2 regions of the Bradyrhizobium sp. UFLA05-108 genome follow, and region 2 is predicted to be linked to the other one. Evidence: predicted binding sites of a transcription regulator. Region 2 holds the regulator's gene; the other holds the start of a gene.
The links. The regulator HrcA, encoded in region 2, represses chaperone genes, less so after heat shock. The targets are predictions, from matches to a motif close to GTTAGCACTCNCNNNNNGNGAGTGCTAAC.
Positions count from the first base shown of each region.

Region 1: a site for HrcA is predicted at 3,617-3,645, ahead of SO140_RS15710 (co-chaperone GroES). Genes of this name have one in related genera too.

Region 1 is NZ_JBANAZ010000018.1:82,755-90,018, reverse strand. It holds gene SO140_RS15720 (hypothetical protein) at 74-1,285, opposite strand; gene groL (chaperonin GroEL) at 1,428-3,056, opposite strand; gene SO140_RS15710 (co-chaperone GroES) at 3,218-3,514, opposite strand; gene SO140_RS15705 (hypothetical protein) at 3,857-4,378, shown strand; gene dapA (4-hydroxy-tetrahydrodipicolinate synthase) at 4,618-5,589, opposite strand; gene SO140_RS15695 (LysR family transcriptional regulator) at 6,045-6,968, opposite strand; gene trxB (thioredoxin-disulfide reductase) at 6,974-7,264, opposite strand, start outside.
Region 2 is NZ_JBANAZ010000086.1:12,455-19,718, forward strand. It holds gene SO140_RS39630 (penicillin-binding protein activator) at 1-796, shown strand, start outside; gene hemW (radical SAM family heme chaperone HemW) at 933-2,090, opposite strand; gene rdgB (RdgB/HAM1 family non-canonical purine NTP pyrophosphatase) at 2,077-2,712, opposite strand; gene rph (ribonuclease PH) at 2,723-3,436, opposite strand; gene hrcA (heat-inducible transcriptional repressor HrcA) at 3,620-4,708, shown strand; gene grpE (nucleotide exchange factor GrpE) at 4,808-5,422, shown strand; gene pncA (bifunctional nicotinamidase/pyrazinamidase) at 5,572-6,294, opposite strand; gene SO140_RS39665 (hypothetical protein) at 6,559-7,264, opposite strand, start outside.

The DNA.
Region 1 (7,264 bases), on a different contig from region 2:
ATTCAATCACGACCGCCTCGGCGTACTGGATCGCCCGGTCAAGCCGGGCGATGACCAAGAGTTGGTGTACGGACTACTTCCACACCGACTTGTCGGCGTCCCAGCGCTGGCCCTTCAATTCCTTCGTCAGCGCCTCGATCGCGCCGTTGTCGTCGGTCTGATCGCCCTCTTCATCGGTGCCGGCTTCATCCGACAGGTTGAGCTTGGCGCCGGTGCTCTCGTCGGCCGTTGTGATCGCGGGGCTGCCGACCCAGAGCAGGAGGCGGTCGCTGCTGCCGGGCTTGTCGGTCGAGACCAGGCCCGCGACCTCGATCGTATCGGTGAGCTCGAGCGCTGGGAAATCCTGGTTCGGCCGCTTCAAGACGACCTTGAGCTTGCCGGTGACGGGGTCGAAGCTTTGCGAGACGGTTTTTGCCGTCAGCGTCCTCGCCAGCACGTTGGCGACGGTGCCGGCGAGCCGGTCCCGGCTGATCTTGTCGCCGTCGCGCCAGTCGGCGGCGGCGAAGCGGATGGTGCGGTCCATCTCCATCATGCCGGCGGTCCAGCCCACTGCGGTGACGCCCGGCATCGCCTTGAACTTGGCGAGCAGCGCAGCTGCCCGTTCCGGATCGACCGACATGTTGATGGTCTGCTCGCCGGCGCGCAGCGCGTCGCAGCCGACCGACAGGCTTGCCAGCGTCACCTCGACATCCTGGCCCTTCAGGCTCTTCAGGAAGTCGGTCGCCGCCTCTAACTTGACCTTGACCGCGATCGCTTCCGGCGAGACCTCGGTGAAATCCTTCGGCTGTGGCGTGATGCCGTCGTCGGAGGTCTGGTTGTCCAGAAACTCCTTCTCGCTGAGATCGGAATTGTCGGGCGAGGCGACCTCGGTCACGTTGCCGCCGATCGAGATCTGGCCACGGAATTCGAAGGTATCGCTGGTCGGCTTGCGCGTCAGCTTGACGGTGACCGGCGCCTTGTCGCCGAGACTCTGCGTCGTGCCCGACAAGAGCTGGCCGGCGACCGTGAGGTTGACGACGAAGCGGTCCTTGCGGTCGGAATTCTTCGCTGCGGGATAGCAGACGTCGAGCACGGCCGCGGTGACCGTCTTGCCCTGGCGGGTCTCCTTCAGGATCACATCGGCATTGCCGTCCATGAGCCCGTCGATCGAGGTGAAATAGCGCGTCTCGGTTCCACTGGGCGCGGCGGCCTTTGGCGACAGCTTCATCTGGGCGGACGCGACCTCAGGCGAAACTGCAAGCAATGCCGCCAAAAAACCAATCGAGCAGAACGAAAGCGCGCGCATCGACGAAACCCTCAAGAGATCAGAATCGGCGCCACCGTAGTGGGTTTTGGCCGGAGGTTGAATCGGAAAGCGCAGGCCATTCTGGGCAAAAAAGAAGGCCGCCCGGAGGCGGCCTTCGCGCGATTTTTTTGCTGCGACGGGCTCAGAAGCCCATGCCGCCGCCGGCCGGCATCGCGGGGGCTGCTTCCTTCTTCGGCAGCTCGGCGACCATGGCTTCGGTGGTCACCAGCAGGCCGGCCACGGAGGAGGCGTCCTGAAGCGCGGTGCGCACCACCTTGGCGGGGTCGATGATGCCCTTCTCGACCAGGTCGACGTACTGCTCGGTCTGGGCGTCGAAGCCGAAGGTCTCGGACTTGTTCTCCAGGATCTTGCCGACGACGACCGAGCCTTCGAGGCCGGCGTTCTCGGAGATCTGGCGGACCGGGGCTTCGAGCGCCTTCAGCACGATGTTGATGCCGGCCTGCACGTCGGCATTGGCGTTGGTGAGACGGCCCACCGCCTTCTTGGCGCGGAGCAGCGCGACGCCGCCGCCGGGGACGATGCCTTCCTGCACGGCCGCGCGGGTGGCGTTGAGCGCGTCCTCGACGCGGTCCTTCTTCTCCTTGACCTCGATCTCGGTCGCGCCGCCGACGCGGATCACCGCGACGCCGCCGGCGAGCTTGGCCAGACGCTCCTGGAGCTTTTCACGGTCGTAGTCCGAGGTGGTTTCCTCGATCTGGGCCTTGATCTGGCCGACGCGGGCCTCGATGTCCGGCTTCTTGCCGGCGCCGTTGACGATCGTGGTGTTCTCCTTGTCGATCACGACCTTCTTGGCGCGGCCGAGCATCTTCACCGTGACGTTCTCGAGCTTGATGCCAAGCTCTTCGGAGATCAGCTGGCCGCCGGTGAGGATCGCGAGGTCCTCGAGCATGGCCTTGCGGCGATCACCGAAGCCCGGGGCCTTGACGGCGGCAACCTTCAGGCCGCCGCGGAGACGGTTCACGACCAGCGTGGCCAACGCCTCACCCTCGACGTCCTCTGCGATGATGACGAGCGGCTTGCCGGACTGCACCACGGCTTCCAGCACCGGCAGCATGGCCTGCAGGCCCGAGAGCTTCTTCTCGTGCAAGAGGATGTAGGCGTCCTCGAGCTCGGCGGTCATCTTCTCGGCGTTGGTGACGAAGTAGGGCGACAGATAGCCGCGGTCGAACTTCATGCCCTCGACGATGTCGACTTCGGTGTCGAGCGACTTGTTCTCCTCGACGGTGATGACGCCCTCGTTGCCGACCTTCTGCATCGCCTGCGCGATCATCTTGCCGATGGCGGCATCGCCATTGGCCGAGATGGTGCCGACCTGGGCGACCTCGGACGAGGCGGCGACGGGCTTGGCGCGCTTCTCGATGTCCTTGATGACAGCCGCAACCGCGGTGTCGATGCCGCGCTTGAGGTCCATCGGGTTCATGCCGGCGGCAACCGCCTTGGCGCCTTCGCGCACGATGGCCTGAGCCAGCACGGTCGCGGTGGTGGTGCCGTCGCCAGCAAGGTCGTTGGTCTTGGAGGCGACCTCACGCACCATCTGGGCGCCCATGTTCTCGAACTTGTCCTCGAGCTCGATCTCCTTGGCGACGGTGACGCCGTCCTTGGTGATGCGGGGCGCGCCGAAGCTCTTCTCGATGACGACGTTGCGGCCCTTCGGGCCGAGCGTCACCTTGACGGCGTTGGCGAGAATGTCGACGCCGCGCAGCATGCGTTCGCGCGCTTCTCCGGAAAACTTGACGTCCTTGGCAGCCATTTTTTGCTCCTGGCATGATGTGGAAATGGGCCGCGCACCCTAATCGTCATTGCCGGGCTTGACCCGGCAATCCATCATCTTTCGAAGCAGGATGGATGCCCGGCTCAAGCCCGGGCATGACAAGAGGGAAGCGCGGCGGCGTTTGAAGGGACGTTGTGGCCTTAGGCCAGCACGCCCATGATGTCCGACTCCTTCATGATCAGGAGATCTTCATTGTCGATCTTGACCTCGGTGCCCGACCACTTGCCGAACAGCACGCGGTCGCCGACCTTGAGGTCGATCGGGATCAGCTTGCCCGCCTCGTCGCGGCCGCCGAGGCCGACGGCGACGATTTCGCCCTGGGACGGCTTCTCCTTGGCGGTGTCGGGAATGATGATGCCGCCCTTGGTCTTTTCCTCGGCATCGATACGTTTGACCACGACACGGTCATGCAGCGGACGAAATTTGGACTTAGCCATGACGTTTCCCTTTGGAAGCTCGCTTCGGAAGCGACGGAACTAGGAGAGGGGCCTGCGCCCCCGTCCGACCTCCGGATCGAATGCCGGGATCGAACGGCGCGCTTTAGCAATCGGGCTTCCCGAGTGCTAATAGTGCGCCCGGAAATATGGCTTGGCCGCGATCCTGTCAAGCAAAGGGTGGTTAAGCCATTGGTGAGACGGATATAGGATGTTGACGATCGAAACGAATTGGGGACGCTGGCGTATTCTACGACGTCATTGCCCCGGCAGCGGTTTTGCGCTTGGCTGCGGGAGGGGGCTGTCAGGCTCGTGTTTGGGGGGCGCTTTGCTCGGGGGAATGCCATGATCAGTTCAGCTCACGCGCGGACGGTTGCCAAGCTGGGCGCCGCCGCAGCCTTGGCGCTGCTGCTGGGTGCATGTGGCGGCGGCATGAGCCTGCCGTCGTTCTCATCGTCCTCGCCGGCGCCGGAGGCCGAGCCCGGCACTGGGCCGGAAATGCCGGCGTCGATCCGCGCCGACGAGATCGTCGGCCGCTGGGGCCTTGCCTCGTTCCAGAACCCGTCCGACCGCGCCCGCACCGAGGCTGCGGCCCGCGCGCAGTGCAAGAATCCCTATGTGATCGGCGCCGGATCGAGCGGCGGCGTGATCATGCACCTGGCCGACCAGGCGACGCCGCAGGAGCTGCGGCTGAAGGGCTCACCAAGCGGCAAGAACTATATCGGACCGGCCGGACCGACTCCCGGCGAGCAGGACCGCGAGATCGTCTCCTTCGACGGCCGCGTCATGGTCACCCGATTCATCGACAAGGACGCCGCCACCCGCTACGGCAACATGGTCTACGTCCGCTGCGCGCCGCGGGCGTGATCGAGATCGAGCCAAGCTTGTGATGCACCCTCTCCCGTGTGGGAGAGGGTAGCTTCGTGTGCGCAGGGCGAGGCGAAGAGACTGCGTCTTCCGCACGACCTCGCAGCCATCAGACCCATCCGCAGTGCCTCCGCTTGATGCCGTCAAGCCGCTCCAATGCCGATGTCACGACGTCTTCGGTCAGGCCGATATCACGGCGCAGCCAATCGGACATCGGATACGTCTCGACGCGTCCGTGCTCAGGTCTGCATGAAAGGCGTTGCCATGCGGCCGTCAGGGCGCGGAGCCACCGACGATTCCCCATAGGCGGATTTTTCCAACCTCCGCGCGATCTCGCTATCGAGCGCGGCGGCGAGTTCGCTTCCGACCTCGACCATCGGCAGGCGCACCTCCGGACTGTCGATGAGGCCGCATCGCCACAGCCAGTACTTTGCCGGCGCCGGACTCGGCTCGGCGAACAACAGCCGCGTCAACTCCGAAACCTCCTGCCAGCGCGCGAGCGCGGTGTCGGCATTGCCGCGCTTCAGCTCGGTATGAATCGCAGCAAAGGTTGCGGTCTCGATGTGGGCGGAGAGCAAGATGGCGCCATCCGCGCCGTCGCTCAGCGCTTCATGAGTGTGCGCGTCCTCGCCGGTCAGCACACGAAAGTGGTCCGGCTTGTCGCGGAGCAGCGCGATCGATTGCTCGCGGTTCGCGGAGCAATCCTTCAGGCCAACGATGTTCGGATGCTCGGCAAGGCGGAGCAGCGTCTGGTTGGTGAGATTGACCGAGGTGCGATAGGGAATGTTGTAGAGCACGATCGGCCAGGCAGCGTGATCGGCGAGCGCCTCGAAATGCGCACATAGGCCGCGCTGCGATGGCCGCAGGTAGTAGGGGCTCGCGATCAGATAACCGTCGATCGGCCAGTCCGCGGTTTCATCCAGGCTTTCCTTCAGCCGCGCGGTGTCCGCGCCGGAGAGGCCAAGAACGATCGGAACGCTGCGACGTTGCGCGGCGAGCTCCTCGCGCACGGTTGCGACGAGGCGCTCGAGCTCGGCGCCCTTCAGCGTCATGCCTTCACCGGAGGTCGCGCCGAGGATGAAGCCGTCGATGGCCTCGCACGCGTAGTGTCGCGCGAGCTGCCGGAGCGAGCGCTCGTCGAGATGGCCGTCGCGAAACGGCGTCACCAGAGGCAGCCAGAGGCCCTGCAATCGTTGTCTTAGGTCGGTCATGTTCCATCTCCTTCAGTTGAGGTCTGAGACGGAGGCACATGAAAAAACCCCGTCCAGACGGCGGGGTTTTTCGGGATCGCGACGACGAGAAGGTCTAGCGCGCGCAAATATCCCTTGGCCCCGGGTGGGGGGCTTTTTTCGAGGCGATCGCCTTCGAGAGGATTGCGCACGAATTCGTGATCATGGTGTGCAAATGATGCGTGGGATATGTGGAACTGTCAATACACGCGGAAAGCGAAGACCAAATTGGCAGAAAAAAAGCCGGACCCGAAGGGCCCGGCTTAGGTATTGGCCACGTGAGGCCGACACAATCACCTTCCAAGAGGGATTACTGAACTCCCGCGCCACTGGAGGAGGGGGACAAATGCGCAACGCGAAGGCTCAGCGTGCAAACAGTATGGGCTTGCCGAGCGCCCTGCAGCAACAGCCGAGGTCGCATGTCAGTCATGCGGAAATCAGGACGGCCAGCGTTGCGCCTTGCTCACCACGAAGTCGCGGAACACCTGCACGCGCGCGACCGTCTTCAACTCCTCGGGATAGACGAAATACGTATCGAGTTGAATCGAGTCCGATTCGCCGAACAGCTGCACGAGACGGCTGTTTTCTTCGACGAGATAATCCGGCAGCGCCGCAATCCCGAGGCCCTGCTGACACGCGCGCACGAGACCGAGGATGTTGTTGACCTTGAAGTAAGCCTCGCGCGGGCCCGAACCGTTACGCGCAGCTTCGACAAGCCAGTTGCGGTTCTGCAAATGCGGGGCGAAGTTGCCGTCGCTGAGCGTGATGATGCGGTGGGAGTCGAGCTCCTCCAGCGTACGCGGCGTACCGAAGCGCTTGATGTATTCCGGCGAGCAATAGGCGTGGAAGCCCATCGCAAAAAGCTTGCGCTGGATGAGATCCGGCTGCGTCGGCTTGCGGGTGCGGATCGCAACGTCAGCCTCGCGCATCGACAGGTCGAGCTCCTCGTCGGTGACGATCAGGGAGATGCGGATCTCCGGATAGAGCGAGGTGAACTCACCGAGCCGCGGGATCAGCCAGTTGATGCCGACGCCGGGCGTGGTCGTGATCTTGAGGTCGCCGCTCGGCCGCTCGCGGCTGTCGGTCAGTTTCGCGCGCGCCGCCTGGAGCTGCATGAACACGTCATGCGCGGTGCGGAACAACAGGTCGCCCTGCTCGGTGAGGATCAGGCCGCGGGCATGGCGGTGGAAGAGCGAGACCGAGAGCTCCTGCTCCAGCGCCGAGACCTGGCGTGACACCGCCGACTGCGACAGGCCGAGCTGCTCGCCCGCATGCGTGAAGCTGCCCGCTTCCGCTGCCGCGTGAAAGACCTTCAGCTTGTCCCAGTCCATATCGGTAAATCCGTCGCGTGTTCGAGGCATGGTCGTTATTCCGCTGCCGCGCGCTCGCTGGCGCGCAGGGCCAAGAAACGTTCGGCTTCGAGTGCGGCCATGCAGCCGAGGCCTGCGGCCGTGACGGCCTGGCGATAGGTTTCATCGGCGACGTCGCCGGCCGCGAACAGGCCGGGCACCGAGGTGGCGGTCGAGTTCGGGGCGACCTCGACATAGCCCGACGGTTTGAGTTTCACCTGGCCCTTCACGAGCTCGGTCGCCGGCGCGTGGCCGATGGCGATGAAGATGCCGTCGGCCTTCAGTTCCGTGAGCGCGCCGGTCTTGAC
Region 2 (7,264 bases):
CGCCCAATCCGTGCCGGCCGTTGCGCAGGTCGCGCGCTCGCGCGGCATCTCGGTGATGGCATTCTCGACCGATGCCAGCATCGCCGGCCGCGGCGTCTTCCTGTTGAGCTTCCTGCCCGAGTCGGACGTCAACCGCATCGTCGAATATTCCGCCAGCATCGGAAAACGCTCCTTCGCGGCGCTGCTGCCGGAGAATGCCTATGGCAACGTGGTGGAGGCGGCCTTCAAGGCGGCGGTGCCGCGGCGGGGCGGACGCGTGGTTGCGTTCGAGAAATTCGGCGGCGATCGCGCCACCCCGGCGCGCAACGTCGCGCAGGCGCTCGGCAGTGCTGACGCGCTGTTCATCGCCGATGACGGCGATTCCGTCGTTGCGGTGGCCGATGCCCTGACCGCTGCCGGCGCCAACCTGCGCAACATCCAGCTGCTCGGCACCGGCCTGTGGGACAATCCGCGCGTCTATGCCAGCCAGGCGCTGCAGGGCGGTCTTTACGCCGCGCCGGACCCGGCGGGCTTTCGCGCCTTCTCCGGCCGCTACCGCACGAAATATGGCGCCGAGCCGGTGCGTACGGCGACGCTCGCCTATGATGCGGTGGCGCTCGTCGCTGCGCTGGCGCGCACGCAAGGCACCACGCGCTTCTCGCAGGACGTTCTCACCAATCCGTCCGGCTTCGCCGGCATCGACGGCCTGTTCCGCTTCCGCGCCGACGGCACCAACGAGCGGGGATTAGCGGTGATGAAGGTGACCACCGGCGGCGGCGTCGCGGTCGCAGGCTCGCCGAAGAGTTTTGGGGCGTAGCCGCAAGTGGAGCTCTCGTAGGGTGGGCAAAGGCGCTCTTCGCGCCGTGCCCACCATATCTCCACGATTGCGACAGAACACGATTGCGACAGAAGAGGTGGGCACGCTTTCGCTTTGCCCACCCTACGACATCTCGCTACGCCGCGAGATCCGCAACCACCGCATCCAGCACCGGGAATCCGCTGCTGGTCACGCGCAGGCGGCCGGTCGTGTCGACGGTGATGGCACCTTCCTCACGCAGAAGCGCGATGCGGCGGGGATCGAGCGGGCGGCCGGCGAGCGCGGCATAGCGCTTGGGATCGATGCCTTCGGCGAGGCGCAGCCCCATCAGCAGGAATTCGTCGGCGCGCTCCTCGCTGTTGAGGAGCTCGTCGGTGACGACGCCGTCGCCATTGGTCTCGACCCGCATCAGCCAGGCTTCGGGACGCTTCTCGGTGGCGGTCGCGTGCCTGATGCCGTCGATGTCGAGCCGGCCATGGGCACCGGGACCGATGCCGGCATATTCCTCGCCGCGCCAGTAGACCAGATTGTGCCGGCACTCGGCGCCACGGCGTGCGTGATTGGAAATCTCGTAGGCGGGCAGGCCGAGCTTGTCGCAGGTCTCCTGCGTGACGTCATAGAGCGCGCGCGCGACCGCCTCGTCCGGCGTCTTCAGCTTGCCGGCCTGGTGCAGTCCGAAGAACGGCGTGCCTTCCTCGATGGTGAGCTGGTAGAGCGACAAATGCTCGGCGGCTTCGTCGATGGCATGGCGGAGCTCACCCTCCCACATCGCCGGCGTCTGGTCCGGGCGCGCGTAGATCAGGTCGAACGAGTAGCGGTCGAACGAGCGGCGTGCGATCGCAACCGCATCCAGCGCCTCGCGCGCGCTGTGCAGGCGTCCGAGCATCTTCAGCGAGACATCGTCGAGCGCCTGCACGCCGAGCGAGACGCGGTTGACGCCGGCGGCGCGATAGCCGGCAAAGCGCGTCGCCTCGACGCTGGTCGGGTTGGCTTCCAGCGTGACCTCGACATCGCCAGCGACGCGCCAGTGCTTGCCGATCGCCTCTAGCACGGCGCCGACGGTTGCGGGCTGCATCAGCGACGGCGTGCCGCCGCCAAGGAAGATCGAGGTAACCTCGCGGCCGGGGGCGCGCGCGGCCGTTGTCTCGATCTCGCGGGCGAAGGCGTTTGCGAAGCGCGCCTCGTCGATCGCAGCGTGGCGGACATGGCTGTTGAAGTCGCAATAGGGACACTTCGACAGGCAGAACGGCCAGTGCACGTAGACGCCGAAGGCGTCCCTGTCAGCGCGGCTCAAGGCAGATCTCCGCAAGTTTCACGAAGGCGCGGGCACGGTGCGACAAGCCAAGGCCCAATGGCGGGAGGCCGTGCTTCTCGATGCTTTCCATCTCGCCAAAGGTGCGCGTGTGGCCGTCGGGCAAAAACATCGGGTCGTAGCCGAAGCCGGCGGTGCCGCGCGGCGGCCAGACCAGCGTGCCGTCGACGCGCGCCTCGACTTCCTCGAGATGATCGTCGGGCCAGGCGACGCAGAGCGCGGAGACGAAATGCGCTTTGCGCTTGTCCGGCGCGGTCGCGCCGCGCTCCCTCAACAGGCGCTCGATCTGCGCCATCGCCGCGGCAAAATCCTTCTTCGGGCCCGCCCAGCGCGCACTGTAGATTCCCGGTGCGCCGTCGAGGGCGTCGACCACGATGCCGGAATCATCGGCGAAGGCCGGAAGCCTCATTGCCTTCGCGGCGGCGATGGCCTTGATCGCGGCATTGCTGCGAAAGTCGTGGCCGGTCTCCTCGGGCTCGTCGAGGCCAAGTTCGCCCGCCGAGACCGCCTCGACACCGTGCGGCGCCAGCAGCTCCCGCATCTCGGCAAGCTTGCCGGGATTATGGGTCGCGATGATGAGCTTGCCTGTGATTCGCCGGTGCATGGCCTATTGACTACGCCACCGCCATTTTCTGCAAGTCCACGAGACGCGCGACACCCTTGCGGGCCAGCGCCATCAGCGACAGGAACTCCTCCTGCGTAAACGGCTCGCGTTCCGCGGTGCCCTGGACCTCGATGATGCGGCCATCGCCCGTCATGACGAAATTGGCGTCGGTCTCGGCCTCGGAGTCCTCGGCGTAGTCGAGATCCAGCACCGGTGTGCCCTGATAGATGCCGCAGGAGATCGCGGCGACGTTGTCGCGCAGCACGTTGGCGTTGATCATGTTGCGCGTCTTCATCCAGTTGATGCAATCGGCCAGCGCCACCCAGGCGCCGGTGATCGAGGCCGTGCGCGTGCCGCCGTCGGCCTGGAGCACGTCGCAATCGACCGTGATCTGACGCTCGCCGAGCGCTTCGAGATCGACGATGGTGCGAAGCGAGCGGCCGATCAGGCGCTGGATCTCGACGGTGCGGCCGCTCTGCTTGCCGGCAGAAGCCTCGCGGCGAGTACGTTCCGAGGTCGCACGCGGCAGCATGCCGTATTCGGCGGTGACCCAGCCGCGGCCCTGACCCTTCAGCCACGGCGGCAGGCGCTCCTCCAGTGTGGCGGTGACGAGCACATGGGTGTCGCCGAATTTCACCAGGCAGGAGCCTTCCGCATATTTGACCACGCCGCGCTCCAGCGTCACGGGGCGCAATTCGTCGGGCGCACGGCGGCTTGGCCGCATGGGAAATCCTCCAAAACTCGCAGGGAAAAGGCTGTTCGCGGTGCTTGTAGGAGGGGGAAGGGGGCCCGGCAAGGGCTTTTCCCCCGGGGGCAACGAAACGCCGTCCGGGGATTGGCCAAAGACGCGCTTGTCAGGGGCCTTCTGGATGGACAAATTATGTGCATCTGAGAGGAGTTACCGTCTGTGGCCCATCACGATCCGATTCATCTGATCGCGCCGCGCGCGGGCCTCGCCCAGCTCAACGAGCGTTCCCGCGACATCTTTCGCCAAATCGTCGAGAGTTATCTGGCGACCGGCGAGCCGGTCGGCTCGCGCAATATTTCCCGCTTGATCGCGCTGCCGCTGTCGCCGGCCTCGGTGCGCAACGTCATGGCCGATCTGGAACAGCTCGGCCTGATCTACGCCCCGCACACCTCCGCCGGCCGGCTGCCGACGGAACTCGGCTTGCGCTTCTTCGTCGATGCCGTGATGCAGGTCGGCGAGCTCAACGAGGCCGAGCGGCAATCGATCCAGAGCCAGCTCACGACCGTCGGCCACGCCCAGTCGGTCGAGGCGGCGCTGGAGGAGGCGCTGACGCGGCTGTCGGGCCTCACCCGCGCCGCGGCCGTAGTCTTGACGCCGAAGTCCAATGCGCGGCTGAAGCATATCGAATTCGTCCGCCTGGAACCGGAGCGGGCGCTGGTGATCCTGGTCGGCGAGGATGGCCAGGTCGAGAACCGCGTGCTGACGCTGCCGCCCGGAGTTCCGTCCTCGGCGCTGACCGAGGCGTCAAACTTCCTCAATGCCCGCATCCGCGGCCGTACCCTCGCCGAGGCGCGGCTGGAGCTGGAAACCGCACTCGGGCAGGCCCGAGCCGAGCTCGACCAGCTCACCCAGAAGGTGATCGCGGCGGGCATCGCGAGCTGGTCCGGCGGCGAGAACGAGGACCGCCAGCTCATCGTGCGCGGCCACGCCAATCTGCTCGAAGACCTGCATGCGCTGGAGGATCTCGAGCGGGTGCGGCTGCTGTTCGACGATCTCGAGACCAAGCGCGGCGTGATCGACCTGCTCGGGCGCGCCGAGACCGCGGAGGGCGTGCGCATCTTCATCGGCTCGGAGAACAAGCTGTTCTCGCTGTCGGGCTCCTCGACGATCATCTCGCCCTATCGGGATGCCGCCGGTCATATCGTCGGCGTCTTGGGCGTGATCGGGCCGACGCGGCTGAATTATGCCCGCGTGATCCCGACCGTGGACTATGCCGCCCGTATCGTCAGCCGCCTTCTGGGTGGCTGACGCCCGTTTTCGCCTGATCACGGGTGCTTGATTTTCGCGCTGCAAAGCACGATATCCCGGCGAGAAAAATCCCTTGAGACGAGTTCGAGAAGGCAGCCGATGACCGAGCAAGACCGGCAACCCGAAGACACGACTGCGCCGACCGGCGAGCCCGTGGTGTCGAAGCCCTACATCATGCCCGACGATCCGGAACCCGGCTCGGTCGAGGTCTTGCAGAAGGAAGCCGCTGAGGCGCGCGACCGCATGCTGCGGACGCTGGCCGAGATGGAGAATTTACGCAAGCGCACCACCAAGGAGGTCGCCGACGCGCGCCTCTACGGCATCACGGGTTTTGCGCGCGACGTGCTCGACATCGCCGACAACCTCCAGCGTGCGCTCGATGCGGTGCCGGCCGAGGCGCGTGCCAATGCCGATCCCGGCCTGACCGCGCTGATCGAGGGCGTGGAGCTCACCGAGCGCTCGCTGCTCAACGCGCTGGAAAAGCACGGCGTGAAGAAGTTCGACCCCTCGGGCCAGAAGTTCGATCCGAACTTCCAGCAGGCGATGTTCGAGGTGCCCGATCCGTCGGTGCCGTCGGGCACGGTGGTTCAGGTGGTCCAGGCCGGCTACACCATTGGCGAACGCGTGCTGCGCCCGGCTCTGGTCGGCGTCGCCAAGGGCGGCGCGAAAGCCGCTGCCGCCGCCAACAACAACGAGTCGAACGGCGCGGCGTAAGCCGCGCTTCGCCACGCACACAAACCTGAACCCTCATCCTGAGGAGCCGCGGAACGCGGCGTCTCGAAGGATGAAGGCCCCGCTGCTGCAGCTCGGCCTTCATGGTTCGAGACGGCGCTTCGCGCCCCTCACCATGAGGGTCAAATAGCTTACGCCGTGGCCGCGATATCCGCAGACTGGATCCGCTTCACGCCGGCCTTGGCCATGTCGGCCCACGCTTTGGCCAGCGAGCCCTGATTGTCGATGCCGCGGCAGGCGTCTTCCACCACATAGACTTCGAAGCCGGCCTTGCGCGCGTCGAGCGCGGTCCAGGCGACGCAGAAATCGGTGGCTAGCCCTGCGACGAAGACGCGCTTGATCTTGCGCGACTTCAGATAGGCGGCGAGGCCCGTCGATCTCTTGCCGTCGGCTTCCAGCAAAGCCGAGTAGCTATCGACGTCCTTGTGAAAACCCTTGCGGATGATGAGCTCGGCCTGCGGGATCGACAGATCCTTCGACAGCGCCGCGCCGTCGGTGCCCTGCACGCAATGGTCGGGCCACAGCACCTGCTTGCCATAGGGCAGGTCTATGGTCTCGAACGGCTTCTTGCCGGAATGGACCGAGGCAAACGACACGTGCCCCGGCGTGTGCCAGTCCTGCGTCATCACGACATTGGCGAACGTTTTTGCGATCTTGTTGATGATCGGCGCCACCTGCTCGCCCTCCTTCACGGCGAGGCTGCCACCGGGCAGGAAGCAGTTTTGCACGTCGATCACGAGCAGCGCGGAGGCATCGTCGGGCTTGATCGCCGTCGCCGCCCAGAGCTTGCTTGAAACGAGGCTCGCGAGAGCAACAGTGGAAACGCCCGCGAGTACTTTGCGCCGATCCAGTATCGTACGTCTTCCCTCCAGGATGAACCAGGAAGGAAAGCGTAGTTCCATTAGTATACGAACAAAAGCTCGAAAATGCGGCCGGCTTTGGTGAGAAATCGAGCTTGAGCCGAGGGCTCGGTGCTCCTCTCCCGCCTGCGGGAGAGGTCGGCGCAAGGCGCCGGGTGAGGGCTCTATCCTCTTGGGGGTTCTCGATTGTGGAGACACCCTCTCCCCAACCCTCCCCCGCGAGCGGGGGAGGGAGCGCACTGTCCATTGTGGAGACAGTCAGCCTTTGGGCTGGATGCCGTCGCGCACCGCGCGGAAGCGCGTGAAGGCCTCCGACCACTGGTCGCGCGGGGCGCTGGCGATGATGCGCAGCGACGTGCCGCCGCCGAAGCGGATCCACTGCACCACCGTGACCTGGGTCTTGTCCTTGCCGCTGACGCCGTCGAGCCGGGTTTCGATGGCCGGCTGGCCGTTGACACGGATCGGCTCGGACATGGTGATTCTGGACTCGCGCATGCCGGGGATCTGCATCGCCGCCTCCTGCGCGAAGCGGGCGCGATCATCCGGCTGCTGCGGCGTTGCACCGATCAGGCCGATGATCATGTACGGCTTGGGCTCGAAGCCCGTGGTCTCGTCGCCGTCGGCGAGCACGATGCTGGCGCCCGGCGACAGCATGCGGACGTTCTTGAAGTCGGCGAGATCGGTGATCCTGAACGGCATCTGCGCGAGCTGCTCGTCGACCGGCACCTCCTTGCGCGTGACGGCGGTGGCGAACATCTGCCGCACCGCGTCGTCCGAGTAGATCTTGGTGGCGTTCTCGGGGACCTGCACGGCGACATAGCCGGAGAAGCCGGTGCCCGGCACGATCATCGAATAGCGCTTCACCGTTGCCGTGCCGGCCTTGCCGGTCTCGACGGTGTAATAGGCAAGGCCCGCCGGCGTCTCGATCTTGTCCGGCTTGATGCCGCCAGCGCCGCCGGGATTG